DNA from 2 places in the Streptomyces sp. NPDC026575 genome. Region 2 is predicted to be linked to the other one. Evidence: riboswitches for the same ligand, from Rfam matches in the RefSeq annotation. Region 2 holds a riboswitch; the other holds the start of a gene.

Region 1 (14,389 bases), on a different contig from region 2:
CGCCTCCCCCGTCCCGCCGCCCGCGAAGCCGGTGGCGACCGTACGGTGGCCGAGCGCGGCCAGCACACGGGCGACGTTCAGGCCCTTGCCACCGGGGCGCTCGGACACCTCGGTGACGCGATGGGTGCTGTGCGGACGGAGCCGGGGCACGCGGTAGGTGATGTCCAGGGCGGCGTTCAGCGTGACCGTGAGGATCATGGTCCCCCCTCCGGGCAGTCATGGCCGGGCGGCCGTGAGCGGGCGACCGCACTCGGCGGTGGCATGCGGACAAGTGCGCGAGCGATCATGCCATCGCCGACGGGGGTTGGCCCAGACCCGGGGTAACCCCCGTGCGGTCACCGACTACCAGCGAGGGGCGGCACCCTGCGTAGCCGCCCTGGTGCCGCCGCGGAGCCTCACACCCCCCGCGGGCGCACCACCCACTCGCCCCGCCGCATGACACCCACCACGTCGTACGCCGCATCGAGCACCACCAGATCGGCGTCCTTGCCGGCCTCCAGCGAACCGGCCCGGTCACCGATGCCCAGCAGCCGGGCCGGGTTCGCCGACAGCGCCTGCACCGCCTGCTCCACCGTCAGACCGTCGACGGTGACCGCCCGCCGGAACGCCCGGTCCAAGGTGAGCGTGGAACCCGCGATCGAACCCGCCGTGGGACCCTCGCTGATCCGCGCCACACCGTCCCTGACCTCCACCCGCATCGGGCCCAGCGGATACATCCCGTCGCTCATCCCCGCCGCGCCCATGGCGTCCGTGATGAACGCGACCCGCCCGGCCCCCGCGTCGCGGAAGGCCAGTTGGAGCATCGCGGGGTGCAGATGGGTGCCGTCGTTGATGAGCTCGACGGTGATCCGCTCGTCCTCCAGGAGCGCGGCGACCGGACCCGGCGCCCGGTGGCCGAGCGGCGGCATCGCGTTGAACAGGTGGGTGGCGACCGTGGCGCCCGCGTCGACGGCCTGCCGGGTCGCCTCGTAGGAGGAGTCGGTGTGGCCGATCGCGGCGATCACCCCGGCCTCGGCGAGCAGCCGCACCGAATCCAGACCGCCGGGCAGCTCGGGCGCGACGGTCATCATCACCGCCGTGCCGCGCGCGGCGTCGACCAGCCGCCGCACCTCGGCCGGATCCGGATCGCGCAGCAGCCCCGGCTGGTGGGCGCCGCAGCGGTGCGGGGAGATGAACGGGCCCTCGAAGTGGATACCGGCCAGCTCGCCCTGCTCGACAAGCTCGGCCAGCACCCCCGCCTGCCGGGCGAGTTCACCCAGCTCACCGGTGACGGTGGAGGCCAGCATCGAGGTGGTGCCGTGCCGCCGGTGCGTCTCGATCACCGTCAGGCACTCGTCGGGGTCGGCGGACGAGAAGGAACCACCGCCTCCGCCGTGGACGTGCATATCGACGAAACCGGGGACGACGAGGTGCCCCGAAAGGTCCACGACGTCCGCGCCGCCCGCCTCCCACTCGGCGTCCCGGTCGCTGCCGCGGCTGTGGACACCGGCGATCCGGCCGCCCTCGACGAGGATCCGGCCGCTGTCGACCACACCGGACGGCCGGGCGATCCGGGCACCGGCCAGGGTGGTGCGGGACGTGCCCGCAGCCGGCTGCGCGGACTGTTGCTGTGCCATCAGGCGGTTACCTCCGTGGAGAGAAGATCCCAGGCGAGGAGCCCCGCGCCCAGGCACCCGGCGGCGTCCCCCAGGGCCGCCGGAACGATCGAGGGAAGCCGCTGGAACGTCACGCGCCGGCGGACCGCTTCCCGCAGAGGGACGAACAGCGTGTCGCCCGCCTCGGCGAGCCCGCCCCCGATGATCACCGTCCGCGGGTCGAGCAGGGTGAGCCCGGTCACCAGACCGTCGGCCAGCGCGTCCACCGCGTCCTGCCACACGGCACGGGCACGGGCGTCACCGGACTCCACGGCCTTCGCCGCGTCCGCCGCACTCGCCCCCGGATCACCGCAGACCGCCGCCCAGTCCCGGCCCACCGCGGCCGCCGACGCCAGCGTCTCCAGGCAGCCGCGCTGCCCGCAGCCGCAGACCCGCCCCCCGGGCCGTACGACGATGTGGCCGATCTCGCCCGCGCTGCCGTGCGCACCGGCCTCGATCCGGCCGCCGATGCCGATGGCGCCCGCGATGCCGGTGCCCAGCGGGACGAACAGGAAGCGGTCGGCGTCCCGGCCGGCGCCGATCCGGCCCTCGGCCAGCCCGCCGGTGCGCACATCGTGGCCGAGGGCCACCGGCACCTCGCCGAGCCGCTCTGACAGCAGTGCCCGCAGCGGTACGTCCCGCCAGCCGAGGTTCGCGGCGTAGACGGCCGTGCCGGACCGCTCGTCGACGATGCCGGGGACGGCGACGCCGGCGGCCTCGGCGGTGGCGCCGAAGCGTGCCGTGCCGATGTCGCGCAGCTCGGCGGCGAAGCCGAGGATGGCCTCGACGACCGCCTCGGGGCCGTGCTCGCGGCCGGTGGGGCGCCGCGCCTCGTACAGCAGGGCGGGCGGCGCCCCCTTCGACGGTGCGGTGTCCACCCCCACGAGGGCGGCCTTCATGCCGGTGCCGCCCACATCAAGGGCGATGACGTGTCTCACGGGAACAGTTTCGCGCGATCCGCCCTGAAAGGTCTAGTCCACTCACCGGGGATCGCGAAGAGAACCGCGGCAGTCCGGCGGCGCGAGCGGTGGCGGGAGCGGCGGTCGTAGCGGTGGCCGGAACAGCGGTGGGAACGGCCGAGGAAACGGCAACGGAAAGACCGTGGGAACAGCGGGGGAAAGACTGTGGGAACCCGATACCGGAGCCGGACGGCCGGTGGTGTAGACCTTGAGGGGAACGCGGGAAGATTTCGCTGTTCACGCCGGTCGAGGGCGATCCCCCAGGCGGCGTTGCCACACACCCGGCAAGCACATCATTTCGGGCACGGACAAGGGCGGTAACAGCGGTGCAGCGGCGGTACTTGAGCTTGGCGGCGGCGACGGTCGCCACCACCATGGCGCTGACTCTCACCGGCTGCGGCAGCGGCTCGGGCGACGGCGACGTCACCCTCAAGCTGATCGCGGCGGACTACGGGGACAGCGAGGCCAACAGCTCCCAGAACTACTGGGACGAGCTCGCCCGCGCCTTCGAGAAGAAGAACCCCGGCATCAAGGTCGACGTCGACGTCTACAGCTGGACCGACGTCGACAAGAAGGTCGAGGACCTCGTCAAGGACGGCCACGCGCCGGACCTCGCCCAGATCGGCGCGTACGCCGACTACGCCGCCGCCGACAAGCTCTACCGCGCCGACCAGCTGCTGTCCGTCTCCACCGAGGCCGACTTCGCCCCCTCCCTCGCGGAGGCCGGCGAATACCAGCGCGTCCAGTACGGCCTGCCCTTCGGCGCCAGCACCCGGCGGCTGTTCTACAACAAGAAGCTGTTCGCCAAGGCCGGCATCGCCAACCCGCCGCAGTCCTGGAGCGACATAGCCCGCGACGCCCAGCTGCTGAAGGCGCACGGCGTGAAGATGCCCTACGCGCTGCCGCTCGGCCCCGAGGAGACCCAGGCCGAGACGCTGATGTGGATGCTCAGCGGGGGCGGCGGCTACACCGACAGCATCGGCAAGTACACCATCGATTCGCCGGAGAACATCAAGACCTTCAACTGGCTGAAGGACGACCTCGTCGGCAAGGGCCTGACCGGCACCGACCCCGCCCAGCTCAACCGCGAGGACGCCTTCCAGGGCTTCGCCGACGGCGAGGTCGGCATGCTCAACGGCCACCCCACCCTGATGAAGCAGGCCGAGGCCAAGGGCATCGACTACGGCACCGTCGAACTGCCCGGCGTCAACGGCAAGGCCAAGGCCACCATGGGCGTCGCCGACTGGATGATGGCCTTCAAGCAGAACGGCCACCGCGCGCAGGTCGGCAAGTTCCTCGACTTCGTCTACAGCGACAAGAACGTCGTGAAGTTCTCCGGCGAGTACGGTCTGCTGCCGGTCACCACCTCCGCCTCCGAGGCGATGCTCGCCGACGACAAGTACGCCAAGCTGCACGGCTTCCTCAAGCAGCTGGCCACCGCCGAGTTCTACCCGGCGAACAAGACCTCCTGGCCCCTGGTCTCCAAGACCGTCAAGGCCAAGATGGGCGCCGCCGTCGGCCCGAAGGGCAACCCCGCCGGCGTCCTCACCGACATCCAGAACACGGCGGACGCGGCGGACAACGCGGCGGGGTGACGGGTGACGGGTGATCGGTGGCGGGCGACAAGCGCTGCGGAGGCAGGAGGCGGGGGCGCTGTCCGACCATGCGCTTATCGTGGAAACGTGATGACGAGCGGTACGGGGGACACCACGGCGGACAGCGGTACGACGGCCGGCGGTACGGAGGACATGCGCGGGGCGAGCGGAGCAGACGGGCCGGAAGCCGACGACGCAGAAGCCGGCGGCGCGGCGGGCCGCGCGGATCGCGTGGATCGTGCGGATGCCGCGGACGGTGCGGACGCCGACGACGGTGCGGCCGCCGACGACCGTGCGGCCGCCGGGCAATCCGTAGGCGACGAAGGCGCATCGGGGCTCTCCGCCCGGGACGAGGCCGTGCTCGCCGTGGAGCGCCGCTCGTGGCCGGGCCCCGGCCCCAAGGAACGAGCCATCCGTGAGCGGCTCGGCATATCCCCGACCCGCTACTACCAGCTCCTCAACGCACTGCTGGACGACCCCCGTGCGCTGGCCCACGACCCCGTCACCATCAACCGCCTGCGCCGCGTACGCGAAGCCCGCCGCGCCCGCCGCTGACGACGCGGGGCGCGGCCGGGCGATCTCCAATCCACCGGCGCGATGCGCCCGTACACCCACCGTGCGCCGGTCCCGCGCCGGTAGGGTCGGCGCATGGGCAGCTCCCCGAACGCCGCGCCGCACTCAGAGCCGTCACCCGAACCCGAGCGTGCGCCCGGCTCCGTGCCGACACCGCACACGCCTGCCGGCCGCGACGGCCTCGCCGCGCTGCTGGCCCACCCCGAACGCGCCGTCATCGCCCTGGACTTCGACGGCACCCTCGCCGACATCGTCCCCGACCCGGAGAAGGCCCGCGCCCATGGCGGCGCCGTCGCAGCCCTCGGTCGCCTCGTGCCCCGGCTGCGCGCGGCCGCGGTGATCACCGGCCGTCCGGCCGCCGTCGCGGTCCGCCTCGGCGGTTTCGACTCCGTACCCGGCCTGGACCACCTCACCGTCCTGGGCCACTACGGCGTCGAGCGCTGGGAGGCGGCCACCGGCACCGTCCACGCTCCCGCCCCGCACCCCGGCGTCGCCGCCATACAGGCCGAACTCCCCGGCGTACTGGACGCCTCCGGTGTCTGGCACGGCACCTGGGTCGAGACCGCCATCGAGCGCAAGGGCGGTCAGGCCATCGCCGTCCACACCCGCCGCGCCGACGATCCCCAGGGCGTCTTCGACCGACTGCGCGCCCCGCTCGCCGCGCTCGCCGAACGGCACGGCCTGATCGTCGAGCCGGGGCGTTTTGTCCTGGAGCTGCGGCCCCCGGGCATGGACAAGGGCGTGGCCCTCGCCGAATGGGTCCGTGAAACCGGCGCGTCGACCGTCCTCTACGCCGGCGACGACCTCGGCGACCTCGCGGCCTTCGCCGCCGTCGACAAGCTCCGCTCCGACGGCCTGGCAGGCGTCCTGGTCTGCAGCGGCAGCGCCGAGGTGACCGAACTCGCCGACCGCGCCGACCTGGTGGTCGACGGCCCTGCCGGGGTGGTGGAACTGCTCGGTGCTCTGGCGGATCGCCTCGCCGTGAACTGAGCGTTCAGTCTGAGGGTTCGGCCTGAGGGTTTGGACCGGGTGTTTGGACTGAGCGTTTGGACTGGGTGTCGGGGTGAGCGTTCGGCCTGAGGGTTCGGGCTGGGTGTCTCGACCGACGGTTCGGCCTCGGGGTTCGGGGCCGTCGTGCGCGGTCCGTCATGCGGGGCAGGCGACCGCCCCGTCTACGACGCCCCGCTTACGACGCCCCCGCCTACGACGCCGGCGCCCCCGTCCCCCCATAGTGTGCGGCGATCTCGTCGCTGGTGGTCAGCCATACGCCGGGGTGGTTGGCGATGTGGGTGAGGGCCTGGTCCAGGTACTTGTGGCGGAACGGCTGGCCGATGACGAACGGGTGCAGGGCCAGGGACATCACCCGGCCGCTGTCCGCCGCGTCCTCGTGGAGCTGGTCTAGCTGGTCCTTGACGATCTGCACGAAGTCCGGCCCGGTCAGGCCCTTGCTGACGAACAGGCCGATGTCGTTGAGCTCGACGGAGTACGGCACGCTCAGCATCCCTGGCACGTTCAGCCGGTACGGCTGGTCGTCGTTGGTCCAGTCCAGTACGTAGTCCAGCCCGAGTTCGGCGAGCAGCTCCGGAGTGCGGAAGGTCTCGGTGAGCGCCGGCCCCATCCAGCCGCGCGGCCGTCGGCCGGTGGTCCGCTCGATGCTGGTGATCACCTCCGTCAGGTAGGCGCGTTCCTCGTCGGGGGTCATGTCGGCCTGGAAGGTGGAGTTGTTCTTGCCGTGGGCGAGCCACACCCAGTCGCGGGCCCGGCCCGCTTCGACGATCTGCGGATAGCGTTCACCGGCGTCGGAGTTGAGCAGCACGCTGGCGCGGATCCGGTGGCGGTCGAGGCTCTCGATCAGCCGCCAGATGCCGACCCGGGGGCCGTAGTCGCGCCAGCCGTAGTTCAGCGGGTCCGGGGTCAGTTCGGCGGTGCCCGGGAAGGTGCTCGTCGACGGGCGGTCGATCCGGTAGTGCTCGATGTTCAGGCCCACGTAGAAGGCGACGCGGGCGCCGCCGGGCCATCGGATCGGTGCGCGATCGACTATCGGGCTGTAGTCGTAGAGCTCGTTTTCCATGGGCCGGTCATCAGGCCGGTCGTCGGGCCGGTCATCGGGCCGGTCATCCAGGAACTGGTCGTTCATCGCTCTTGCCCTGCCTCTTTCGGGTGCGTACTGGTGGCGTTGCTTCCTGGTACGCAGCCTCGAACCTTCACATTGATGTGAAGCTCAAGAGGGGGAGGGGTGACGCCGGTCACAGGCCCTGGTGGGTCGTCTGGAGGGAGGCCCCGCGGCGGCCGGCTGGGAGCCCGCCCGCCCCCCGCCTCAGCCCCCCAGCGCCCGCAGTTGCTTGAGGAACCACTGGGCCGGTGGCAGTGCGGTGGCGGCCGCGGCCAGGCGGGCCGTTCGCTCGCCGCGTTCCCCGGGGTCCATCGAGAGCGCCTCGTGCAGCGCCCGCGCCGTACCGTTGACGTCGTACGGGTTGACGGTCAGGGCGTGGCCGCCCAGCTCCTCGTGCGCGCCGGCCTCCCGCGACAGCACCAGTGCGCAGCCCTGCTCGGACACCACCGGGATCTCCTTGGCGACGAGGTTCATCCCGTCCCGGATCGGGTTCACCAGTGCCACGTCCGCCAGCCGGTAGGCGGCCAGCGACCGCGCGAAGTCGTCCTTCACATGCAGGACGACCGGGCGCCAAGTGTCCGTGCCGTACTCGGCGTTGATCTCCTCGGAGAGCCGGCCGACCGCCGCCGTGTACTCCCGGTAGACGGCCAGGTCCTGGCGCGAGGGGTAGGCGAAGGCGAGGTGCACGACGCGTTCGCGCCAGGACGGCTCCTCCGCCAGCAGCTGCCGGTAGGCCAGCAGGCCGCGGACGATGTTCTTCGACAGCTCGGTGCGGTCCACTCGGACGATGGTCTTGCGCGCCGTCCCGTCGGGCCCGGTGCCGACCTGCTCGCGCAGGGTGGCCAGCCGCTCCTCGACGTCCGCCCGCCGCGACCGCTCCAGCAGGAAGTCGGCGTCCGCCCCGAGCCCGTACGCGCCGATCCGGGTGCCCCCGGTGCCGCCGGTGACCTCGGCGCAGCACGCGGTGAACGCGTCCGCCCAGCGGTGGGTGAGGAACCCCAGCTGGTCGGCGCCCAGCATGCCCTGGAGCAGCTGCCGCGCGATCTCGTCCGGCAGCATCCGGAAGTAGTCCGGCGGCGCCCACGGCGTGTGGGAGAAGTGCGCGATGCGCACGTCGGGCCGCAGCGCCCGCAGCATCCCCGGCACCAGCGCCAGGTGGTAGTCCTGCACCAGCACGGCCGCCCCCTCGGCGGCCTCGTCGGCCAGTGCGCGGGCGAAGGCGCGGTTGTAGGTCTCGTACGCGCCCCACTGCTGCCGGAACCCGGCGTCGAAGGCCGGCTCCAGCGGCGTCTGGTAGAGCATGTGGTGGACGAACCACAGCACCGAGTTCGCGATGCCGTTGTAGGCGTCGGCGTGCACCTGGGACGGGATGTCCAGCATGCGGACGCGCTGTCCGCCGGTGTCCTCCGGCGCCAGGGCGCCCCCGGTCCGGCGTACGGCCTCGCGGTCCCCGTCACCGAGTGCCGCGCACACCCACACCGCGTCGGTGTCGGGGCCGATGGCCGACAGTCCGGACACCAGCCCGCCCCCGCCCCGCTTGGCGCCGAGCGCCCCGTCCTCCCCCACCGTGTACGACACCGGCCCGCGATTGGACGCGACGAGAACCTCGGCACCTGCCCGGACCGCACTGCGCTCGGAGACCATGTCGCGACATTAACCCGCCGCAGAACCGCGCAAACGTACGGACACGGGTCAGGCCGCCCGCCGCGCCGCGTACTCCGGTATTTCGGCCATGGGCGGCCGCTCCTCGGTGTCCACGTCCGTGGTGCGGGGGACGAAGCCCTCCTCGCGGCGGTCGAATTGGGTGAGCCGGGGACGCACCAGGTGGCCGCGGGCGAGGCGGAGCTGGGCGGTGCGGTAGATGGCGGCCGCCATCCGGCCGAGGGCCTGGCCGCCCTGGTGGCGGTGCCTGCGTACGCCGACGTCCACCTGGGCGAGCGCGTCGAGGCCGACGGTGTGCAGGGCGTCGACGAGCAGGCCGAGCTCGACGCCGTAGCCGACCGGGAAGGGCAGGCGCTCCAGCAGCGAGCGCCGGGCCGCGTACTCGCCGCCCAGCGGCTGGACGAAGCCGGCCAGCTGCGGCCAGTGGAGGTTCAGCAGCGGGCGGGCGACCAGTTCGGTGACCCGTCCGCCCTGCTCGCCGGGGCGGCCGCCGGTCTCCAGGGGGCGGTCGTACATCGCCTTGACGAAGTGGATGTCGGGGTCGGTCAGCAGCGGGCCGACGATGCCGGAGACGAAGGTGGCGGAGAACTCCCGCAGGTCGGCGTCGACGAAGCAGATGATGTCGCCGTTGGTGACCAGCAGTGAGCGCCACAGGACCTCGCCCTTGCCGGGCAGCGCGGGCAGCCGGGGCAGGACGGTGTCGCGGTGGACGACCCGGGCGCCGGCCGCGGCCGCGACCTCGGCCGTGCGGTCGCTGGACCCGGAGTCCAGCACCACCAGCTCGTCGACCAGGGGGACGGCGCCGCACATCAGCTCGGCGCGGATCGCGGCCACGATCGCGCCGACCGTGGCCTCCTCGTTCAGCGCGGGCAGCACGACGCTGACCGTACGGCCCGTCTGGCGCTTGGCCTCCAGCAGCTGCTCCAGCGGACGGTCCGCGGCGGACCAGGAGCGGCTGCTCAGCCAGCGCTCCACCTCTTCCAGCACGTCTACGACTCCTCGGTGGCCGCCGGTGCCGCGACCGGTCGGCAATCCCTCGTGTGGGCCATTTCTGTGATCCATCTCGCGGTTCGGACGACTATCTCAACTGTCAGTGCCTTCGGTTACAGTCTTGAACAACGCGGATGACCGTCGCATGTCGGGGTCGCCGCGCCACAAACGCCTGGGTTTCGGCCCAGCGCCATACCGCTCATCCAGAGGGGCAGAGGGATACGGCCCGTTGAAGCCCCGGCAACCCTCCAGCCGGTCTCCGTCGCGATCATCGCGCGCGAGGCTCCCGGCTAGGGAAGGTGCCAAATCCGTCTCATGGCGAGATGCGCCATGAGGAAGATGAGGAGAAAGGGCCTCGCCTCCATGGCTGTGTACAGCACCGAAGTCACCGAAAACGCCTCTTCCGTCGCTCTGGGTCCCGCCGTCGCGCTGTCCTGCCGCGAGTGCGGTGAGCGCTTCGACCTCGGGCCGCTCTTCGCCTGTTCGACGTGTTTCGGGCCGCTGGAGGTGGCGTACGAGCTGCCGAGCGGCGACCCCGAGGCGCTGCGCAAGCAGATCGAGGCCGGTCCGGACAACATCTGGCGCTACGCCCCGCTGCTGCCCGTCCCCGCCGACGTGGCGGACAAGCCGAATCTGAACCCCGGCGGCACCAAGCTCGTCAAGGCCGACCGGCTCGCCGCCGAGCTGGGCGTCACCGGCGCCCTCTACGTCAAGGACGACTCCGGCAACCCGACGCACTCCTTCAAGGACCGGGTCGTCGCGATCGCCGTCGAGGCCGCCCGCGCCTTCGGCTTCACGACGCTGTCCTGCTCCTCCACGGGCAACCTCGCCGGCGCGGTCGGCGCCGCGGCCCGCCGCGCCGGCTTCAAGTCCTGCGTGTTCATCCCGCACGACCTGGAGGCCGGCAAGGTCGTCATGGCCGCGGTCTACGGCGGCGACCTGGTCGGCATCGAGGGCAACTACGACGACGTCAACCGCTTCTGCTCGGAACTCATCGGCGATCCGCTGGGCGAGGGCTGGGGCTTCGTCAACGTCAACCTCCGCCCCTATTACGGCGAGGGCTCCAAGACGCTGGCGTACGAGATCTGCGAGCAGCTGGGCTGGCGGCTCCCGGACCAGATCGTCATCCCCGTCGCGTCCGGCTCGCAGCTGACGAAGATCGACAAGGGGCTCAAGGAGCTGATCGCCCTCGGGCTGGTCGAGGACCGGCCGTACCGGATCTTCGGTGCCCAGGCGGAGGGCTGCTCGCCGGTGTCGACGGCCTTCAAGGCCGGGCACGACGTGGTGCGCCCGCAGAAGCCGAACACCATCGCCAAGTCGCTGGCGATCGGCAATCCGGCCGACGGTCCGTATGTGCTCGACATCGCGCGCCGTACGGGCGGTGCGGTGGAGCACGTCAACGACGAGCAGGTCGTGGACGCGATCAAGCTGCTGGCCCGGACGGAGGGGATCTTCGCGGAGACCGCGGGCGGGGTGACCGTCGGCGTCACCAGGAAGCTGATCGAGGACGGTGTGCTCGACCCGTCCCTGACCACCGTCGTCCTCAACACGGGTGACGGCCTCAAGACGCTTGACGCCGTCGCGCCGACCTCCGGGCCCACGGCCACGATCCGCCCGAGTCTGGACGCGTTCCGCGACGCCGGCCTGGCAGGCTGACGCCACGGCTCCACGCACCCGTACCCGTACTCCCCAACCTGTCCGGAAGGCAGAACCCATGAGCGTCAAGGTCCGCATCCCCACCATCCTCCGTACGTACACCGGTGGTGAGGCCGAGGTCACCGCCGAGGGCGCGACCCTCTCCGAGGTGATCGCCGACCTGGAGAAGAACCACCAGGGCATCGCGGCCCGTGTACTGGACGACGCCGGCAAGCTGCGCCGCTTCGTGAACGTCTACGTCAACGACGACGATGTGCGCTTCGAGCAGGGCTTGGAGACGCCGACGCCGGACGGTGCGGGCGTCTCCATCATCCCGGCGGTCGCCGGCGGCTGCTGAGAACTCGCCCGGTGGCCGTGGATCGGTCTCCACCGATGGGCCACCAGGGGGCGCTAATTTGCGCCATCTCTTCACCTACTTGACCGGAATTGCCCCGTCCGTTGAAATCGGACGGGGCAATTCCGCTTAGTGAAAGGGGATACCATTGTGGTGATCCCCGTTCCGGATAACTCCGCGCACGTGCCGAACGCATAGGAAACCGCGGAGAGTTGTGCTCAAAGTGTGTGCGGCATTTGTCGCTTACGTGCGCTATGCCCGGCCCGACTTGCCCCGGAGAAACGGGATTTCATCGCATATTGCCGATTCTCCGGCGCCAGAATTCTCGTCCGATTGACCTGTTGCGCTGGGCATCGGTGCAGATACATTCAGCGGCGGTCGACGCGTTCCGGCGCACACCCCACGGGCCATTTCGCGGGGTGAGGTCTGACCCGGGTCCGCGGAGTGCGGTCCTGCGCAAGGGCCAGTAATAGGGGAGTTAGGCATGGCTCAGGGCACCGTCAAGTGGTTCAACGCGGAGAAGGGGTACGGCTTCATCGCGGTCGACGGTGGTGCGGATGTATTCGTCCACTACAGCGCGATTCAGATGGACGGCTACCGCACCCTTGAGGAGGGCCAGCGGGTCGAGTTCGAGATCTCGCAGGGCCAGAAGGGGCCGCAGGCGGACATGGTCAGGGTGAGCGCCTGAGGCGCGGGCCGACTGCAGCGTAGAGAGGGCCCGTACCCCGTCGAGGGGTACGGGCCTTCTGCCTGCCCTCCCGGCGACGGGGCCTGAGCCCCCGTCGCCTGCCGCCGCTCCGCACCGCGCGGTGCCCTGCCGGTGCCCGCCGGACGGCTCGCGCCCGCCCGCCGCACACCCGCCGCCCCTCGGTGACCCGTCCAGGTGGCTTGCACTCGCCCTGCCCGAGTGCTAATCATTGGCGTTAGCACTCTCCGAGTGAGAGTGACAGAACTTGGATCGGGCCGGTGAGGTCCGGACGCCGGGTGGGGCAAGGAACCACACGGCGCACGGACCGTCCGTCGCGGGCACGGGTGCCGATCCGGAGAAATCCACCCCGTCCGGGAGGACCACTTCACATGGCCAAGATCATCGCGTTCGACGAGGAGGCACGGCGCGGTCTCGAGCGCGGGATGAACCAGCTCGCCGACGCCGTCAAGGTCACCCTCGGCCCCAAGGGCCGCAACGTCGTCCTCGAGAAGAAGTGGGGCGCCCCCACGATCACCAACGATGGTGTCTCCATCGCCAAGGAGATCGAGCTCGAGGACCCGTACGAGAAGATCGGCGCCGAGCTGGTCAAGGAGGTCGCGAAGAAGACGGACGACGTCGCCGGTGACGGCACGACGACCGCGACCGTCCTGGCCCAGGCCCTGGTCCGCGAGGGCCTGCGCAACGTCGCCGCCGGTGCCAACCCGATGGCCCTCAAGCGCGGTATCGAGAAGGCCGTCGAGGCCGTCTCCGCCGCCCTGCTGGAGCAGGCCAAGGACGTGGAGACCAAGGAGCAGATCGCTTCGACCGCCTCCATCTCCGCCGCCGACACCCAGATCGGCGAGCTGATCGCCGAGGCCATGGACAAGGTCGGCAAGGAAGGCGTCATCACCGTCGAGGAGTCCCAGACCTTCGGTCTGGAGCTGGAGCTCACCGAGGGTATGCGCTTCGACAAGGGCTACATCTCGGCGTACTTCGCCACCGACATGGAGCGTATGGAGGCGTCGCTCGACGACCCGTACATCCTGATCGTCAACTCCAAGATCGGCAACGTGAAGGACCTGCTGCCGCTCCTGGAGAAGGTCATGCAGTCCGGCAAGCCGCTGCTGATCATCGCCGAGGACGTCGAGGGCGAGGCCCTGTCGACCCTGGTCGTCAACAAGATCCGCGGCACCTTCAAGTCCGTCGCCGTCAAGGCCCCGGGCTTCGGTGACCGCCGCAAGGCCATGCTCGGCGACATCGCCATCCTCACCGGTGGCACCGTCATCTCCGAGGAGGTCGGCCTCAAGCTGGAGAACGCCGGTCTCGACCTGCTCGGCCGCGCCCGCAAGGTCGTCATCACCAAGGACGAGACCACCATCGTCGACGGTGCCGGCGACAGCGACCAGGTCCAGGGCCGCGTCAACCAGATCCGCGCCGAGATCGAGAACTCGGACAGCGACTACGACCGCGAGAAGCTGCAGGAGCGCCTGGCGAAGCTCGCCGGCGGTGTTGCGGTCATCAAGGCCGGTGCCGCGACCGAGGTCGAGCTCAAGGAGCGCAAGCACCGCATCGAGGACGCCGTTCGCAACGCGAAGGCGGCCGTCGAGGAGGGCATCGTCGCCGGCGGTGGCGTCGCCCTGCTCCAGGCCTCCCAGGTCTTCGAGAAGCTGGAGCTGGACGGCGACGAGGCCACCGGTGCCGCCGCTGTGAAGCTGGCCCTGGAGGCCCCGCTGAAGCAGATCTCCGTCAACGCCGGCCTTGAGGGCGGCGTCGTCGTGGAGAAGGTGCGCAACCTGACCCCGGGTCACGGCCTGAACGCCGCGACCGGCGAGTACGTCGACCTGGTCGCCGAGGGCATCATCGACCCGGCCAAGGTCACCCGCTCCGCGCTGCAGAACGCCGCCTCCATCGCGGCGCTGTTCCTCACCACCGAGGCCGTCATCGCCGACAAGCCGGAGAAGGCCGCCGCGGCCGCTCCGGGCGGCATGCCGGGCGGTGACATGGACTTCTGATCCCTCACGGATCGGAACGCTGATCCTCCCGGATCACACGTCCGCACATACGTCGGGGCGGCACCCTCCTCCCAGGGGGTGCCGCCCCGACGGCGTTGCGGTACGGGTGCGCGGGCCTGCCGTCCGGTCAGGTGGGGGCCCCGCTCACCGGCCCCTCACCGGGCGTCCTCGGC
Region 2 (14,389 bases):
GAGGACGGGTACCTCGCCATCACCGGCCGCAAGAAGGAGATACTGGTCACCGCGGGCGGCAAGAACGTCGCGCCGGCCGTGATCGAGGACCGTATCCGGGCGCACGCCCTGATCGCGGAGTGCATGGTCGTCGGCGACGGCCGGCCCTTCATCGGCGCGCTGGTCACCCTCGACGAGGAGTTCCTCCCCCGCTGGGCCGAGGAGCACGGCCACCCCGCCGACATCACGCCGTCGCAGATCGCCGAGGACCCGGAGCTGCTGGCCGCCGTCCAGCGCGCCGTCGACGACGGCAACGCGGCCGTCTCCAAGGCCGAGTCGGTGCGCAAGTTCCGCATCCTGCCGACCCAGTTCACCGAGGAGTCCGGCCATGTCACCCCGTCGCTGAAGCTGAAGCGGAACGTGGTCGCGAAGGACTTCGCGGAGGAGATCGAGGCGATTTACCGCGGGTAGCTGCGCTTGGGGCTGCTTCCCACGTTTTCGGCTTTCCCGCCGTGGGGGTTGCGGTGGTTCGCCTGCGGCGGGCGGGGCCGCTGCGCGGGGCTGTTCGGGTGCCGGTGACGGTCCTCCGGGGCTGGGTGTCCGGACTGCTGCGCTTTACGTCCGGACACCCAGCCCCTCCGGCCCGCCCCCTCCCGTTGAGGGTGGGAGAAGACGGTGGGGGTGGACGTCAGCCGTCGTGCGCGCGCGGTCGACGGATTGGGCTCGCCCCCACCGGACCGCCTTCCCCCCACCCACGGGAGGGGACAGACCGTAGGACGGAGTCCGTAGGGCTGTCACCGCACCCGACAAACAACCGCCCGCCGCTGGGGGTACCTCCCACGCCCTTTAGGCAGTGGGGGAGCAACGGCGAGACGAGGCACGGCGGGACAGCCGACAACGTACGCCTACAGCAACGCCTTCAGCTGCTCCGCCAACAGGTCCCAGCGCCACCTCTCGGCCACCCAGGCGCGGCCCCGCTCGCCCATCGTGCGGCGGAGTTCGGGGTCCTTCAGGAGGGTGATGATGCGGTCGGCGGCGGGGGTGGGGGCGCCGCCGGGGACGACCCAGCCGGTCTCGCCGTCGAGGACCGCGTCCGGTGCGCCTCCGGAGTCCCCCGCGACCACCGGGAGCCCCGTGGCGGACGCCTCCAGGTAGACGATGCCCAGGCCCTCGACGTCGAGGCCGCCGCGGCGGGTGCGGCACGGCATCGCGAAGACGTCGCCGGCGCCGAAGTGGGCCGGCAGCTCCTCCCAGGGGACGGCGCCGGTGAAGCGCACCGCGTCCGCCACGCCCTTCTCCTGGGCCAGGGCGCGCAGTTCCTTCTCGTACGGGCCGCCGCCGACGATCAGCAGCACCGCGTCGGGCACCGCGGCGACGATGGCGGGCATCGCCTCGATGAGGGTGTCCTGGCCCTTGCGCGGGACGAGGCGCGAGACGCACACCACGACCGGGCGGCCGGTGAGGCCGAGCCGGGCCCGTACCTCGTCGCCGCCGGAGCCGGGGTGGAAGGTCTTCTCGTCGACGCCGGGCGGGAGTTGGACCATGCGCGCGGCGGCCTGCGGGGTGAGCGCTGCGGCGATCCGCGAGCGGGTGTACTCGCCGAGGTAGGTGAGGGTGTCGGTGCCCTCGCCGATCCGGCGCAGCAGTTGGCGGGCGGCGGGCAGCTGCGCCCAGCCCGCCTCGTGGCCGTGGGTGGTCGCCACGATGCGGCGGGCGCCGGCCGAGCGGAGCGCGGGGGCCATCAGCCCGAGCGGCGCCGCGGCACCGAACCATACGGAGGAGCAGCCGTGTTCACGCAGCAGCGCGGTGGCCCGCCGGGTCACCCGGGGCGTCGGCAGCAGCATCGTCGTACGGTCCCTGACCACCGGGAACGGCTGCTCGGCGTCGAAGGCGGCGGTGGCCGCGAGACCCTCCCTGCTGCGCTTCCAGGTGGAGGCGTAGACGACGACCTGGGAGGGGTCCAGGCGCAGCGCCATGCTGTGCAGGAATGCCTGGATGCCGCCGGGCCGGGGCGGGAAGTCGTTCGTGACGATCAGGGTCTTGTGCACGATGGTCTCTCGACGGTCGGTCCGAGCGGTCGCTCTCGGCGGTTCGGGCCCGACAGTACCGGGCGCCGTCCCGCCGGGGGCGCCTCGCCCCGCCACGCCGGTGCGGGCCGCGCCACCGCGTCCGGTCGCGCCGGGCATGATGCGGGGAGCAGTGGGAAGGGGCGGCGAAGAGGTGGCGATGACCGGAGGCGGAGTGCGTGGCGGGTGGCTTCCGGTCGTGAGCTGGGCCGTGACCCGGGCCGTGGTGCTGCTGTGTGTGCTGAGGGTGGTGGTGCTGCCGGGGCCGGATGTCACCACGGATGTGTCGGTGATCTACCAGGGCTGGTTCGACGTCCTGAAGACCGGTACGTACCCGCTGGACGATGTGACCTGGCAGTACCCCCCAGCGGCCGCCCTCGCCGTCCTCGCGCCCGGTCTGCTGCCGTTCCTCGACTACGCCCCGGCGTTCTTCGCCCTGGTGCTCGTCGCCGACGCGGTGGGGCTCGTGCTGTTCCTGCGTGCGGGCCGGCGGGCCGGCAACCGGTCGGCCGGTGCCTGGGTGTGGATCGCGGGGGTGGCGCTGCTGGGTCCGACCGCGTACGCCCGCTACGACCTGATGGTCACGGTGGTGGCCGTCGCAGCGCTGTTCGCGGCGGTGCGCCGGCCGCGGGTGGCGGGCGCGCTGGTCGCGTTCGGCACCCTGCTGAAGGCCTGGCCGGCGCTGCTGCTGGCCGGGGTGGCGGTGCGCGGCCGGCGGGCGGGCGCCCTGTGGCGGAGCGCGGGCGCCACCGCGGCCGGGCTGACCGTGTGCTGTGTGGTCGCCGCCCCGGGCGCGCTGGCCTTCCTCACCTTCCAGCGCGACCGCGGCACGGAGATCGAGTCGCTGGGCGGGCTGGTCTTCCATGTCGCGCGCCATTACGGGTGGGACGGCCAGGTGCTGCTCAACTACGGCTCGGTGGAGTTCCTGGGACCCGGCGTGGAGCTGGTCAGCTCCCTGGCGCTGGCGCTGAGCGGGGCCGCCCTGGGCTGGCTGGTGCTGTGGCGGCTGCGGGCCGGGGCGTTCACGGCCGCGACGCTGTGCGATGCGGCGTTCACCGCCACCCTGCTCTTCACGACCACGAGCCGGGTGATCAGCCCGCAGTACATGCTCTGGCTGGTGGGGCTGGGGGCGGTGTGCACGACCGTACGGGCGAGCCGTCAGGCGCTGCCCGCGGTGCTGGTCGTGCTCGCCACCGGGGTCACCCTGCTGGAGTTCCCCATCGGGTTCGCGCACGTCGTGGCGAGCGATCCGCGGGGCGTCGCCCTGCTGGCCCTGCGCAACGGGCTGCTGGTCGCCGCGTCGCTGCTGGCCTGCCGCCGGCTGTGGGCCTCGACCCGCCGCCCCGTGGGCGGTACGGAGGAGCTCAGCGCAGCTCCTTGCGCACATACGCCCGCCACTGTGCGGTGAACTCCGCGAGGCCGACCCCCAGCTGGGCCCGCATGGCGCGGTCCGTGCGGTCGGCCCGGGTCAGCGGGCGGTAGCCGGAGCCGGCGGCCGGCGACGCCGGCCGGACGCCGGACGGTGCCGCCGTGGCCGCCTCCATCGGCGCGCCCGCGCCTCCGGTCGCCGCCGTACGCAGCCCGCTGCGGCCCGCCGCCCGGTAGAAGGCGATCAGCTTCGCCTCGCCCCACCGCTCGGCGATCATGCGGCAGGCCAGCCAGCTGCCCTCGTACGCCTTGGCCAGCCGGTCGGCGCCGGCGCTGAAGCCGAAGTCCGCGTCGGTGGGCAGCTTGGCGGGGAGCTTGCCGCTGTGGACCGCGCGGGTGAGCTCGGGGGCGGTGGTGGCGGCCTTGCGGTGGGTGCCCCGGTAGGCGACCCAGTCGGCGAAGCCCTCGGAGAGCCACAGGGGGGTGGCCGCGGTGGTGACCGTGCGGGTGGCGACATGGGTGGTCTCGTGGGTGAGGACCACCTTGCGGCCCAGGTCGTTGAGCTCCTCGTAGGCGTTGGGGTTGATGATCACGCGGTCCGCCGGGGCGGCCGTGGAGACGCCCGCCTCACCGGTGGTGACCGCCGCGATCCCCCGGTAGCCGGAGGGGTCGTCGCTGCCCATCAGCTGCGCCATCTGCTCGACCGAGTCCGGCGCCTCGACCACGACCTTCCGCGCCCACTTGCCCTTCCAGGCCGCGGAGACCGCGGGCACCGCCTGGTCGGCGCGGCGCGCCAGGTCCTTGAGCCGGTCCAGGTGCGCGGCGCCGCCGAGGACCAGGCTGTGCCGGCCGTGGACCACCCGGACCGGGCCCTGGTCCCACAGCTGGCGGGTGCCGCTCTTGCCGGCCGCCGCGCCGTCGGTGTCCGAGGAGATCAGCCAGCGGCCGTCGCGCTCGGTCAGGGTGAGGTACTGCACGGCGTTGACCGGTGCGGTGTCGTAGCCCTTGAGGCGGTAGCGCAGCCGCACCTTCGCGGCGAGCCGTTCGCCGCCGCCGGGGCCGGTGAGGGGGAAGGCGTCGGTGGAGTCGAGGTCGTAGTGCCAGTCGGTCACCGGTATGCCCGACAGATGGGCGAACACGGCGCGCTGGCGGGCGCGGTAGCCGGCGGCGCGGGGGTCGACGGCGGCCAGGAAGCCCGCCTCGTCCCGCCGCTGGACGGCCCGCGCCCGGTCGTCGAGCATCCGCTGGACGTCCGGGAAGCGGGCCGAGGAGGAGGTCCGGGGCGCGCAGCCGGCCAGGGGGGCGAGCAGCGCGAGGCCGGTCACGACGGCACAGGCCGCCGCCCCGGCCCGTGTCGGCCGTCTCGCCCACTGGTGTGACATGCGGCCGATCGTAATTCCGGCCCGGCCGGGGCAAAAACGCTGGGCGCCGCCTCAGGGCCTGGTGACGGACGAGATCGGCATCATCCCGACCGGGTCGTAGCGCACCCGCGCGCCGGGATGGGGCGCGTGCACGACCTGGCCGTTTCCGACGTACATGCCGACATGACTGGCATCCGAGCGGTAGATGACCAGGTCACCGGGCTGCACCTGGCCGAGCGGAATCTGCCGGCCGGCGCCGCGCTGGCCCTGTGAGGTGCGGGGCAGCCAGACGCCGGCCCAGCTGTAGGCCCATTGGGTGAGTCCGGAGCAGTCGAAGGCCCCGGGGCCGTTGCTTCCCCAGGCGTACGGGGAGCCCACGGCGGCGCGCACCGCGTCGACGGCTGCGGCGGCCCGCCCGGAGGTCGGTAGGGCGCCGCCGAGGTCGGGGACCATCTCGCCGCGCCCGTCGCTCCGCGAGATCCGGTCGTAGGCCGCTCTGGTCTCCATGGGGAGGGTGTTCAGCAGCCGCTGGGCGAGGGCCAGCTTGTGCTGGACGTGCTTCTTGTGGCGGGCGACCTGCCGGCGGCTGGACTCCAGCTCGGCCAGCTTCCGGACGGTCTGTCGGCGCTGGGTTTCCAGGGTCTGCTGCGCCGCCCGCAGTTCGCGCAGGTGGGTGGCCTGGGCGACGCCGAGGCGGTGGAGTGCGGATGCCTTCTCCAGGTAGCTGTCGGGCCGTTCGGAGAGCATCAGCTTCAGGGCGGGGTCGAGACCGCCGGCCCGGTACTGGGCGGCGGCCAGCGCCCCGATCCGGCCGCGCATCCGGTTGACCAGCTCCTGGGCGCGGGCGGTGCGGTCCTGGAGGGTGGCGGCCTCGTCGCGCAGCTTCCTGGTGCGGGCGTCGGCGCCGTTGAACTGCTCGGTGGCCCGCTCCGCCTGCTCGTAGAGCGTCCGGACCCGGGCCAGCGCCGCGTCGCGGCCGGCGGGGTCCGCGGGGGAGGCGGACGCCGGCGGTGCCGACAGTCCGGCGGCCGCGGTCGCCAGCGCGGCGGACAGCACGGTGACCCCGGCGAGGGCGCGCTGGCCGTGCTGTGCGGGACGGCGGTGGGACGCCACGAGAGCCACACTCCTTCCGATGGGTCCCGCCGTCCCGTGGGAGTGCTCCCCTGCTTGAGCGGAGCCGAGAGCCTGGGGAGCGGCCGAGAGTGCGGGGCGATCCCCGTCGCCCAAGAGGGCGCGCGGTGACCGGATGCTGCAAGGGCAGGACAGTAACCGCATCGGTGCACACCGGCCAAAAGCCCCATTCAGTGCGCAAAAAGCCGCCCCGCCGGTGACTGTGCAGGTCACCGGCGGGGCGGGAGGCGCGCGACGAACGCCGCAATTCGCCCGTTCGGGCGGCAGGTTGAGGGTGTGGTCGGGCTTGTCAGACCCGCACGCCGAACATGAACGGCATGTTGTTGATCGACTCGTAGCGCACGGAGGCACCCGGCTTCGGGGCGTGCAGCACCGTGCCATTGCCCGCGTAGAGGCCGATGTGGTGCAGGTCGCCGTAGAAGAGCACCAGATCGCCGGGCTTGAGGGCGTCCTGCGAGCCGATCCGGGTGCCGGCGTTGGCCTGCGCCTGCGAGGTGCGCGGCAGCGACTGGCCGGCCTGCTGGTACGCCCAGGAGGTCAGGCCCGAGCAGTCGAAGGACGACGGGCCCGTGGCGCCCCAGACGTAGGGCGAACCTATCTTGGACTGCGCGGCGGCCAGGGCGGCCGCACCGCGCTGCGAGGCGGGCACGTCGTCGCCGAGGTCGGCGCGCTCGTTGCTGCGGTCGGCGCGGGCCTGCTCGGCCTCCATGGCCGCCCGCTCCTTGGCCGTCAGGGTGTTGAGCAGCTGCTGCGCCTTGGCGAGCTTGCCCTTGATCTCGTCCTTCTTCTCGCCGAGCGCCTTACGGGTCTCGGAGAGGTCCTGGATCTTGCTCGCGGCCTCCGCGCGCTCCTGGGCGAGCCGGCGCTGCTTGTCCGCGATGGCCTTGAGCTGCTCGGCCTGCTTGCCGCTCAACTGGTCGAGGGTGGCGGCCTTTTCGAGGTAGGTGTCCGGGTCGCCGGAGAGGAACAGCTGGACCGAGGGGTCGATGGAGCCGCTGCGGTACTGGCCGGAGGCGACCGCGCCGAGGCCCTTGCGGAGCTGGTTGAGGTCACCCTGCCCGCGCGCGACCTTGTCCTGGAGGTCGTCGACCTCCTTCTGGAGCTTGTCCTGCTGCTCCTTGACCCCGTTGTACTTCTCGGTGGCCTGCTCGGCCTCCTCGTACAGCTTGTCGACCTTGGACTTGACGTCCTTCTTCGACGGCGTGGGGGCGGCCTGGGCGGCCTGGGACGAAAGGGCCACGGCCGCCGCGGCGGTGGCGGTGAGCACGGTCACGCGGGTACGGCTCGGCTGCTTGGGTCGACGGTGGGACGCCACGGGGGCGAGCTCCTTCTTCCTCCAGCCGCCTACCGGGAAGTGGGGGGCAAAGACCCCGGCTCCGCGTGAACGCCGCGGACTCGGCGGTACCTTCACTGTTCATCCCGGTTGGATGATCACCTGTATGAAGGTTCGCGCCCGACCTTAGTAACCGAGCTGTGATCGCTTCAAATCCTCATAGGAAAAATCTGCGCCACAAACCCCATCCTTTACCAACATCACACAGGCTGTGAGCGCCAATTGACACTGAGAGACGGATGGCAAGCGATTTTCTTCCGCGGTCCGGAAGTCCGAATCTCACCCGTCAGGTACGGGCAAGTCGCTTGAGCAACAGGGCCGATGCGACCGGCCGCGCCCCGGCCTTCGCCACACCGTCGGCCACTTCCCGGTCCGTGGAGACCACGACGACCGGACGGCCGGGCGGTTCGGCACGTACGAGTTGACGAATCAACTCATCGGCCGTTACGCCCGGTTTGCTGAACAGGACCCGGACGCCGCGCGGGGGCGCGAGCAGCACCGGCGCGGCCAGCTCCGCACCGTCGAAGACGCAGGTCATCTCGGCGCCGGTCTGCGCCGCCAGCACCGCGAGCCCGCCCAGGAGGCGCAGCCGCTGCTTGTCGAGCGGCATGGTCGGATAGCCGGTTTTGGTGACGTTGTAGCCATCCACCACCAAATGCGCCTGGGGCAGCGCCAATAGCTGGTCGAGCAGCGCCGGGTCGGTCTCCGACAGCGCGCGCGTCGCGATGTCCTTGGGCGTCATCCGGCCCGGCGCGACCGCGTCGACGGTGTCGGCCGGATGGACGTTGGCGGGCGGCAGCGCCAGCTCGCGGCGCAGCCCCTGGGCGGCGTCCAGAACGGTGTCCAGCAGCAGCCGCAGCCGCATGTCCTCGACGCTGCGCCCCTCGCGGACGGCTCGCCGACTGGTCTCCAGCGACGCCTCGACCTCGGCGGTCCGGGCCTTGAGCCGGCGCACCTCGCTGTCCGCGGCGTTCTTCTCGGCGGCCGCCCGGTCCCGTACGTCGGCCAGTTCGGCCTCGGCCTTGCGCACCGCGGCCTCACCGCGCTTGACGTCGCTGAGCGCGCTGCGCAGCTTGCGGCGCAGCGTCTCGTTCTCCTTGCGGGCGGCCTCCAGGTCCGCGCGGATCTGCTCGGAGTCCGCCCGCGCCTCGTCGTGCGCCTGCGCCAGCTCCGCGCGCAGCCGGGACAGCTCCCGTTCGGCCTCCTCGCCGGCCCGCTCGGCGCGCGCCCGCTGCGCCTCCTCGCCGGCCGCCGCGACGAGCTTGACCCAGCCGTCGGGCCGCAGCACATAGGCGGCCGCGGCGACATCGAGCGGATCGGCGGCGGCGGGCGGGGTGCCGTGCTCCAGCGCCTCGGCGAGCTCCGGCTGGGCCTCGCGCAGCTTGCCGGCGATCCGCTGCCGGAAGACCGCGTCGCCTTCCAGCGCCGCGGCCATCGCGTTTCCGGCGAACTTGGCCCGGCGGGTCGGCGTGAACCGGGCGTACTGCCGCAGTGGAGCCGGGAGTTCGGCGACGGTCAGCGCGCCGAAGGACTCCGCGGTGAGCGCCACGACCCGGCGCCGGACGCCCTCGGGCAGCGGGCGGTCGAGCACCTCGTCCGCCGCACCCGCAGGTGCGTCGTCGCGCTCGGCCCCCGGCTCCCCTTCTGGACGGTCCACCACGGCTGCATCGCTCCGATCTCAGGCGCTCGCGCCCGGACGGTCCACCAGCTCGATCTGGTCGACCGCGTTGCACCAGCGGCAGCGCACGGACTCGATGCTCTCACTGAGGACCTCGCGCTCCTCCACCTTCGGCTCCCCGGCCAGGTCCAGGTGGACGTACTCCACGACCTTGGCCTGACGGGTCACGTCGAAACGGGTGAGGTTGCCGCACAGCGTGCAGCGCCACCGGGTTTCGGCCGTCGGCAGGGGAACAGACATCGTGTCGTCCTCTTTCATGCTCGTCGATCTCATGCTGCTGCGCCGTTCACGCGGTGCGCCGTCGGACTGCGGAAGTACGCAAGGTACTGCCTGCAACCCTACGGCCTGATGGGGGGCCGGTGCGGGCCCCGCCCAGGAGCCGGGACGCGGCGAGGCACTCTGTCCCGATTGCCCGCATTACGCCATGATCACTTCATGACGGCGCCGGCTCCCCCACCCCGTTCACCCCGTACTCCGCGCTCCGCGCGCGCCGATTCGGCCCGCCCATCCGGCCTCCTCCCCCGCCCGCCGCACCCCACCCGGTCCCTGTCCGCGGTGTTCTCGCGGCTGACGAATGTGCTGATCGGCCTGTGCTGCGTGGTCTTCGTGACCGGCCCCGTCTGCACCCTGAACCGGATGTACGGCACCGGCGACGCCCTGCTGAAAGCGCAGACCGCGTACTTCGAGCGGTGGGGCGTGATCCCACTGGAGCTCTGGAGCGGTTCGCTGCGGGCGCTGATCACTCCGCTCACCGCGCTGTTCGTGCACGGCAGCTGGCTGCATCTGCTCGGCAACATACTGTTTCTGTACGTCTTCGGCGGGATGGCCGAGGCGCGGATGGGCCGGCTGCCGTTCGCCGCCTTCTACCTCATCATCGGCTACCTGGCGCTGCTCGGCTACGCGGCCGCGCACGCCTCCTCGGGCCAGACGCTGGTGGGCGCCTCCGGCTCGATCGCCGGCGTCCTGGGCGCCTTCCTCTACCTCTTCCCCAGGGCCCGGGTCACCAGCGTCTTCCCGTTCCTGTTCTTCCTTCCGCTGCGCTTCCCCGCCTGGATCGTGCTGCTGTTCTGGTTCTTCCTCCAGTGGCAGGCCGCCCAGGACGACCCCCGCGGTCCCGGCGTCGCCTACCTCGCACACGTCGTCGGCTTCGCGCTCGGCTTTCTGTACGCCTGGGTCCGCTACCGGAGGGATAGTGTGGGGGCCACCAGGGCGAATGACCCGGCGACCGAGGGAGAGAGCCAGCCGTGATCACGTCGATCGTGCTCATCAAGACCAGCGTGGACCAGATCCCCGAGATCGCCGAGAAGATCGCCGCACTGGACGGCGTCAGCGAGGTCTACTCGGTCACCGGCGCCCACGACCTCATCGCCATGGTCCGGGTCGCCGCCCACGACGACCTGGCGGACGTCATCCCCGGCCGCATCAGCAAGATCCCCGGCGTCGCCTCCACCGAGACGCACATCGCCTTCCGCACGTACTCCCAGCACGACTTGGAGGCGGCGTTCGCGATCGGGCTCGACGCCTAGCCCGTCCGCTGCGCTTGGCCGGCTTCCCACGTAGTCGTCTGCGGCGCCGTGCTGGTTTCTCGCCGTGGCGCCTGGCGGCGGGCGGTTGTTTGTCGGGTGCGGTGACAGCCCTACGGACTCCGTCCTACGGTCTGTCCCCTCCCGTGGGTGGGGGTTGGGGAGGCCGGTGGGGGCGGGCCCAATCCGCCCACTACCTGCGCATACGGGATGACGTGCACCCCCACGGTTTTTTCCCACCCTCAACGGGAGGGGGCGGGCCGGAGGGGCTGGGTGTCCGGACGTAAAGCGCAGCAGTCCGGACACCCAGCCCCGGAGGACCGACACCGGCACCCGAACAGCCCCGCGCAGCGGACCCAGCCCGCCGCAGGCGAGACGGCGCACGGCGCCGCAGCCGAAAACGTGGGAAGGCTCCCCGCGTCAAGAAGACGCGGGTACGCAACGGCCGTCCTCCGTGCGGTAGTTCCACCGTGCGCCGTCCGCGATGAGTTCCTTCACCGCGCCGACGAAGCGGTCGATGTGCTCGTCGGGGGTGCCGGCGCCGAAGCTGACGCGGATGGCGTTCAGGGCGCGCTCGCCGGGGGCCGCCTCGGGGGCGCCGCACTCCCCGGGGTCCTGCGGCTCACTGCCCAGCAGGGTCCGTACGAGCGGGTGCGCGCAGAACAGGCCGTCGCGCACGCCGATGCCGTACTCGGCCGACAGCGCGGCGGCGAAGTGCGAGCTGTTCCAGCCCTCGACGACGAACGAGAGCACGCCCACCCTCGGTGCGTCGTCGCCGAAGAGGGAGAGCACCTTGACCTCGGGCACCTCGGCCAGGCCCGCCCGTACCCGGGCGATCAGCGCCTGCTCGCGGGCGACCAGGGTGTCGAAGCCGGCCTCGGTGAGCGCCTGGCAGGCGGAGGCGATCGCGTAGGCGCCGATGACGTTGGGTGAGCCGGCCTCGTGCCGGGCCGCGGTGGTGTGCCATTCGACGTCCACACCGCCGTCGGTGCGCCGGGAGACCTTGCGACTGGCGCCGCCGCCCGCCAGGTACGGCTCGGCGTCCTGCAGCCAGTCCGCGCGGCCGGCCAGCACCCCGGCGCCGAACGGCGCGTACAGCTTGTGGCCGGAGAAGGCGACCCAGTCGGCGTCCAGCTCGGCGATGTCGAGGGGGTGGTGCGGGGCGAGCTGCGCCGCGTCCAGCACGATCCGCGCGCCGTGGGCGTGGGCCGCGGCCGCCAGCTCCCGTACCGGCCACAGCTCACCGGTCACATTGGACGCACCGGTCACGCACACCAGCGCCGGCCCGTAGGGCTCGCGCTCGGCGAGCGCCTTCTCCAGGATGTCCACCGCCTGCTGCGGGGTGCGCGGCGCGTTCAGATAGGTCACCGCGACGTCCGCGCGCTGCTCCCAGGGCAGCAGCGAGGCGTGGTGCTCGGTCTCGAAGACGAACACCCGGGTGTCGGGCGGGAGTACGGCGGCGAGGAGGTTGAGCGAGTCGGTGGTGGAGCGGGTGAAGACCACCTGGTCGCCGGCCCGGCAGCCGAGGAACTCGGCGATGGTCCGGCGGCTGTTCTCGAAGAGGTCGGTGGAGAGCTGGGAGAGGTATCCGGCGCCGCGGTGCACGCTGCCGTAGTACGGGGCGTAGGCGGCCACGTCGTCCCAGACCCGCTGGAGGGCCGGTGCGCTGGCGGCGTAGTCGAGCGCGGCGTAGTCGACCTCGCCGCCGGTCACGAGCGGGACCAGGACGTCGCGTCCCAGAACCGGCAGCGGGGCGCAAACGGAACTGTCGGCGGCAACGGCGGAAACAGACATGGCGAACTCCCGTGAGAGACAAGCGAATTCGCTGCGGGCGGGCGCGTCAGGGTGCGTCACAGCGCAATGCCGGGGCGCCGCAGCGTGAAAGGAAAAGGGGTGCGGAAAAGGGGCCGTCGGGCCCTATCGCATTCGCTGATTCACGGAAGTTCTCCCTCGGGGACCAGGATCCCTGGCGAGGGATCCGCGCTTGCCGCAGACCTCGCTGCCTGCGGCCTGGTCATCACCCGGGGCACCCCGCCACGGAAGGAGGGTTGCCGGACAGCGGGCCGGGGCCTATGTCGCTGTCACTCGTGACCTGCGCAGCATCATGCCACACGATCATCAACGCGCAAGCCCCGGTCCGCATGACGGACTGGGGCCTGCGTCACACTCTGCGTCACCGGCCGCTCATGCGTTGCTGGCGGCCACCCACCGCTCCAGCGCCCGCTTGGCGGCGCCGGAGTCGATCGAGGCGGCGGCCTTCTCGATGCCCGCGCGGATCTGCTCCGCCAACGGGCCGTCGCCCGGCTCCAGCGCGACCAGCGCGGCCGCGGAGTTCAGCAGCACGGCATCGCGTACCGGCCCGGTCTCGCCGTCCAGCAGCCGGCGGGCCACCTCCGCGTTGTACGAGGCGTCCGCGCCGCGCAGGGCCTCCACCGGCACCAGCTCGATGCCCACGTCCCGCGGGTCGAAGGGCTCCTCGCGCACCGCTCCGTCCCGTACGACCCACACCCGGGAGGTCGCGGTCGTGGTCAGCTCGTCCAGGCCGTCGTCGCCGCGGAAGACCAGCGCCGAGGAGCCGCGCTCGGCGAGCACGCCGGCCAGGATCGGCGCCATCCGGGCGTCGGCGACGCCGGTCGCCTGGGCGCGGACCTGCGCGGGGTTGGTCAGCGGGCCCAGCACGTTGAAGGTCGTGCGGATGCCGAGCTGGCCCCGGGCGTTGGCGACGTGCCGCAGTGAGGGGTGGAACTTCACCGCGAAGCAGAAGGTGATGCCCGCCTCCTGCGCGACCGCGGTGACCCGCTGCGGGGTGAGGTCGAGGTTGACGCCGAGCTTCTCCAGGACGTCGGAGGCTCCGCTGGCCGAGGACGCCGCGCGGTTGCCGTGCTTGACGACCTTCGCGCCGGTGCCGGCCACCACGATCGAGGACATCGTGGAGATGTTGACGGTCTTGGCGCCGTCGCCGCCGGTGCCGACGATGTCGACGCTGGGGCCGGGGACCTCGATCAGCCGGGCGTGCGCGTACATGGTGCGGACCAGTCCGGAGATCTCGGCGACGGTCTCGCCCTTGGCCCGCAGCGCCACCGCGAAACCGGCGATCTGGGCGTCGCTGGCCTCGCCCCGCATGATCTTGTCCATCGCCCAGGCGGTGTCGTCCGCGCTGAGGTCGCGGCCGTCGAGGAGGGCGTTGAGGAGGCCCGGCCAGGTGTGGGCCGCCACGCTGTCGCCGCCTGCCGGGGTCACAACGTTCATGGTCCACGCTCCTGGTGTGTTTCCTGCCTATGCCGTCACCCTATCGACCCGGCAGACATGCCGGAGGGCCCCGTCCGATCGCCGGACGGGGCCCTCTGGGTGGCGTACTGCCTACGGTGCGCTACGAGGCACCGAGGGGATCAGTGGTGGCCGTGGCCGCTGGTGATCTCCTGGTACTCCTCGACCGTGGGCTTGGCGATGACGCTGTCCTCGCCGTAGTAGGACTTCGAGAGCTTGGCGCGCAGCTTCTGCGAGCGCTTGATCTTGCGCTTGACGCCGTTCTCGTCGACCTCCGGGCCCAGTTCGAGCGGCTTGGGCTGCTCGTGCTGCGTCAGCAGGTGCAGCTGCTCCTGGTCGAGCGGCTCGTGGACCTCGATGAACTCACCGTGCGGCAGGCGCTTGATGATGCCGGACTCGCGGCCGTGCAGCACCTTGTCCTTGTCGCGCCGCTGCAGACCCAGGCAGATCCGCTTGGTGGCGATGAAGGCCAGCACCGGTCCGACGAAGAACGCGATCCGGACGAACCAGGTGATGGTGTTGATCGACAGGTGGAAGTGGGTCGCCCACAGGTCGTTGCCACCACCGATCAGCATCACGAAGTACGCGACCAGCCAGGCCACACCGAAGCCGGTGCGGGTGGGCACGTTGCGCGGGCGGTCCAGGATGTGGTGCTCGCGCTTGTCGCCGCGGACCCAGGACTC

The links. A riboswitch is a leader RNA that binds a small molecule or an ion and turns the genes downstream of it on or off. The one in region 2 is predicted to bind S-adenosylmethionine.
Region 1: another riboswitch for S-adenosylmethionine. It lies ahead of thrC (threonine synthase); the one in region 2 lies ahead of ACZ4NB_RS37005 (aminotransferase class V-fold PLP-dependent enzyme).

Annotation. Positions count from the first base shown of each region.
Region 1 is NZ_JBVHQM010000010.1:116,645-131,033, reverse strand. It holds gene ACZ4NB_RS16075 (1-phosphofructokinase family hexose kinase) at 1-198, opposite strand, end outside; gene nagA (N-acetylglucosamine-6-phosphate deacetylase) at 396-1,616, opposite strand; gene ACZ4NB_RS16065 (ROK family protein) at 1,616-2,572, opposite strand; gene ACZ4NB_RS16060 (extracellular solute-binding protein) at 2,920-4,188, shown strand; gene ACZ4NB_RS16055 (DUF3263 domain-containing protein) at 4,420-4,743, shown strand; gene otsB (trehalose-phosphatase) at 4,837-5,751, shown strand; gene ACZ4NB_RS16045 (polysaccharide deacetylase family protein) at 5,963-6,832, opposite strand; gene ACZ4NB_RS16040 (alpha,alpha-trehalose-phosphate synthase (UDP-forming)) at 7,079-8,518, opposite strand; gene ACZ4NB_RS16035 (glucosyl-3-phosphoglycerate synthase) at 8,567-9,523, opposite strand; SAM riboswitch class I at 9,723-9,872, shown strand; gene thrC (threonine synthase) at 9,866-11,182, shown strand; gene ACZ4NB_RS16025 (MoaD/ThiS family protein) at 11,241-11,519, shown strand; gene ACZ4NB_RS16020 (cold-shock protein) at 12,001-12,204, shown strand; gene groL (chaperonin GroEL) at 12,594-14,216, shown strand; gene ACZ4NB_RS16010 (hypothetical protein) at 14,372-14,389, opposite strand, start outside.
Region 2 is NZ_JBVHQM010000046.1:6,656-21,044, reverse strand. It holds gene ACZ4NB_RS37055 (AMP-dependent synthetase/ligase) at 1-450, shown strand, start outside; gene ACZ4NB_RS37050 (glycosyltransferase family 4 protein) at 885-2,027, opposite strand; gene ACZ4NB_RS37045 (glycosyltransferase 87 family protein) at 2,206-3,453, shown strand; gene ACZ4NB_RS37040 (hypothetical protein) at 3,410-4,795, opposite strand; gene ACZ4NB_RS37035 (C40 family peptidase) at 4,847-5,887, opposite strand; gene ACZ4NB_RS37030 (C40 family peptidase) at 6,195-7,220, opposite strand; gene ACZ4NB_RS37025 (NYN domain-containing protein) at 7,525-8,898, opposite strand; gene ACZ4NB_RS37020 (hypothetical protein) at 8,917-9,156, opposite strand; gene ACZ4NB_RS37015 (rhomboid family intramembrane serine protease) at 9,484-10,164, shown strand; gene ACZ4NB_RS37010 (Lrp/AsnC family transcriptional regulator) at 10,161-10,442, shown strand; gene ACZ4NB_RS37005 (aminotransferase class V-fold PLP-dependent enzyme) at 10,860-12,233, opposite strand; SAM riboswitch class IV at 12,415-12,532, opposite strand; gene trpD (anthranilate phosphoribosyltransferase) at 12,624-13,688, opposite strand; gene qcrB (cytochrome bc1 complex cytochrome b subunit) at 13,829-14,389, opposite strand, start outside.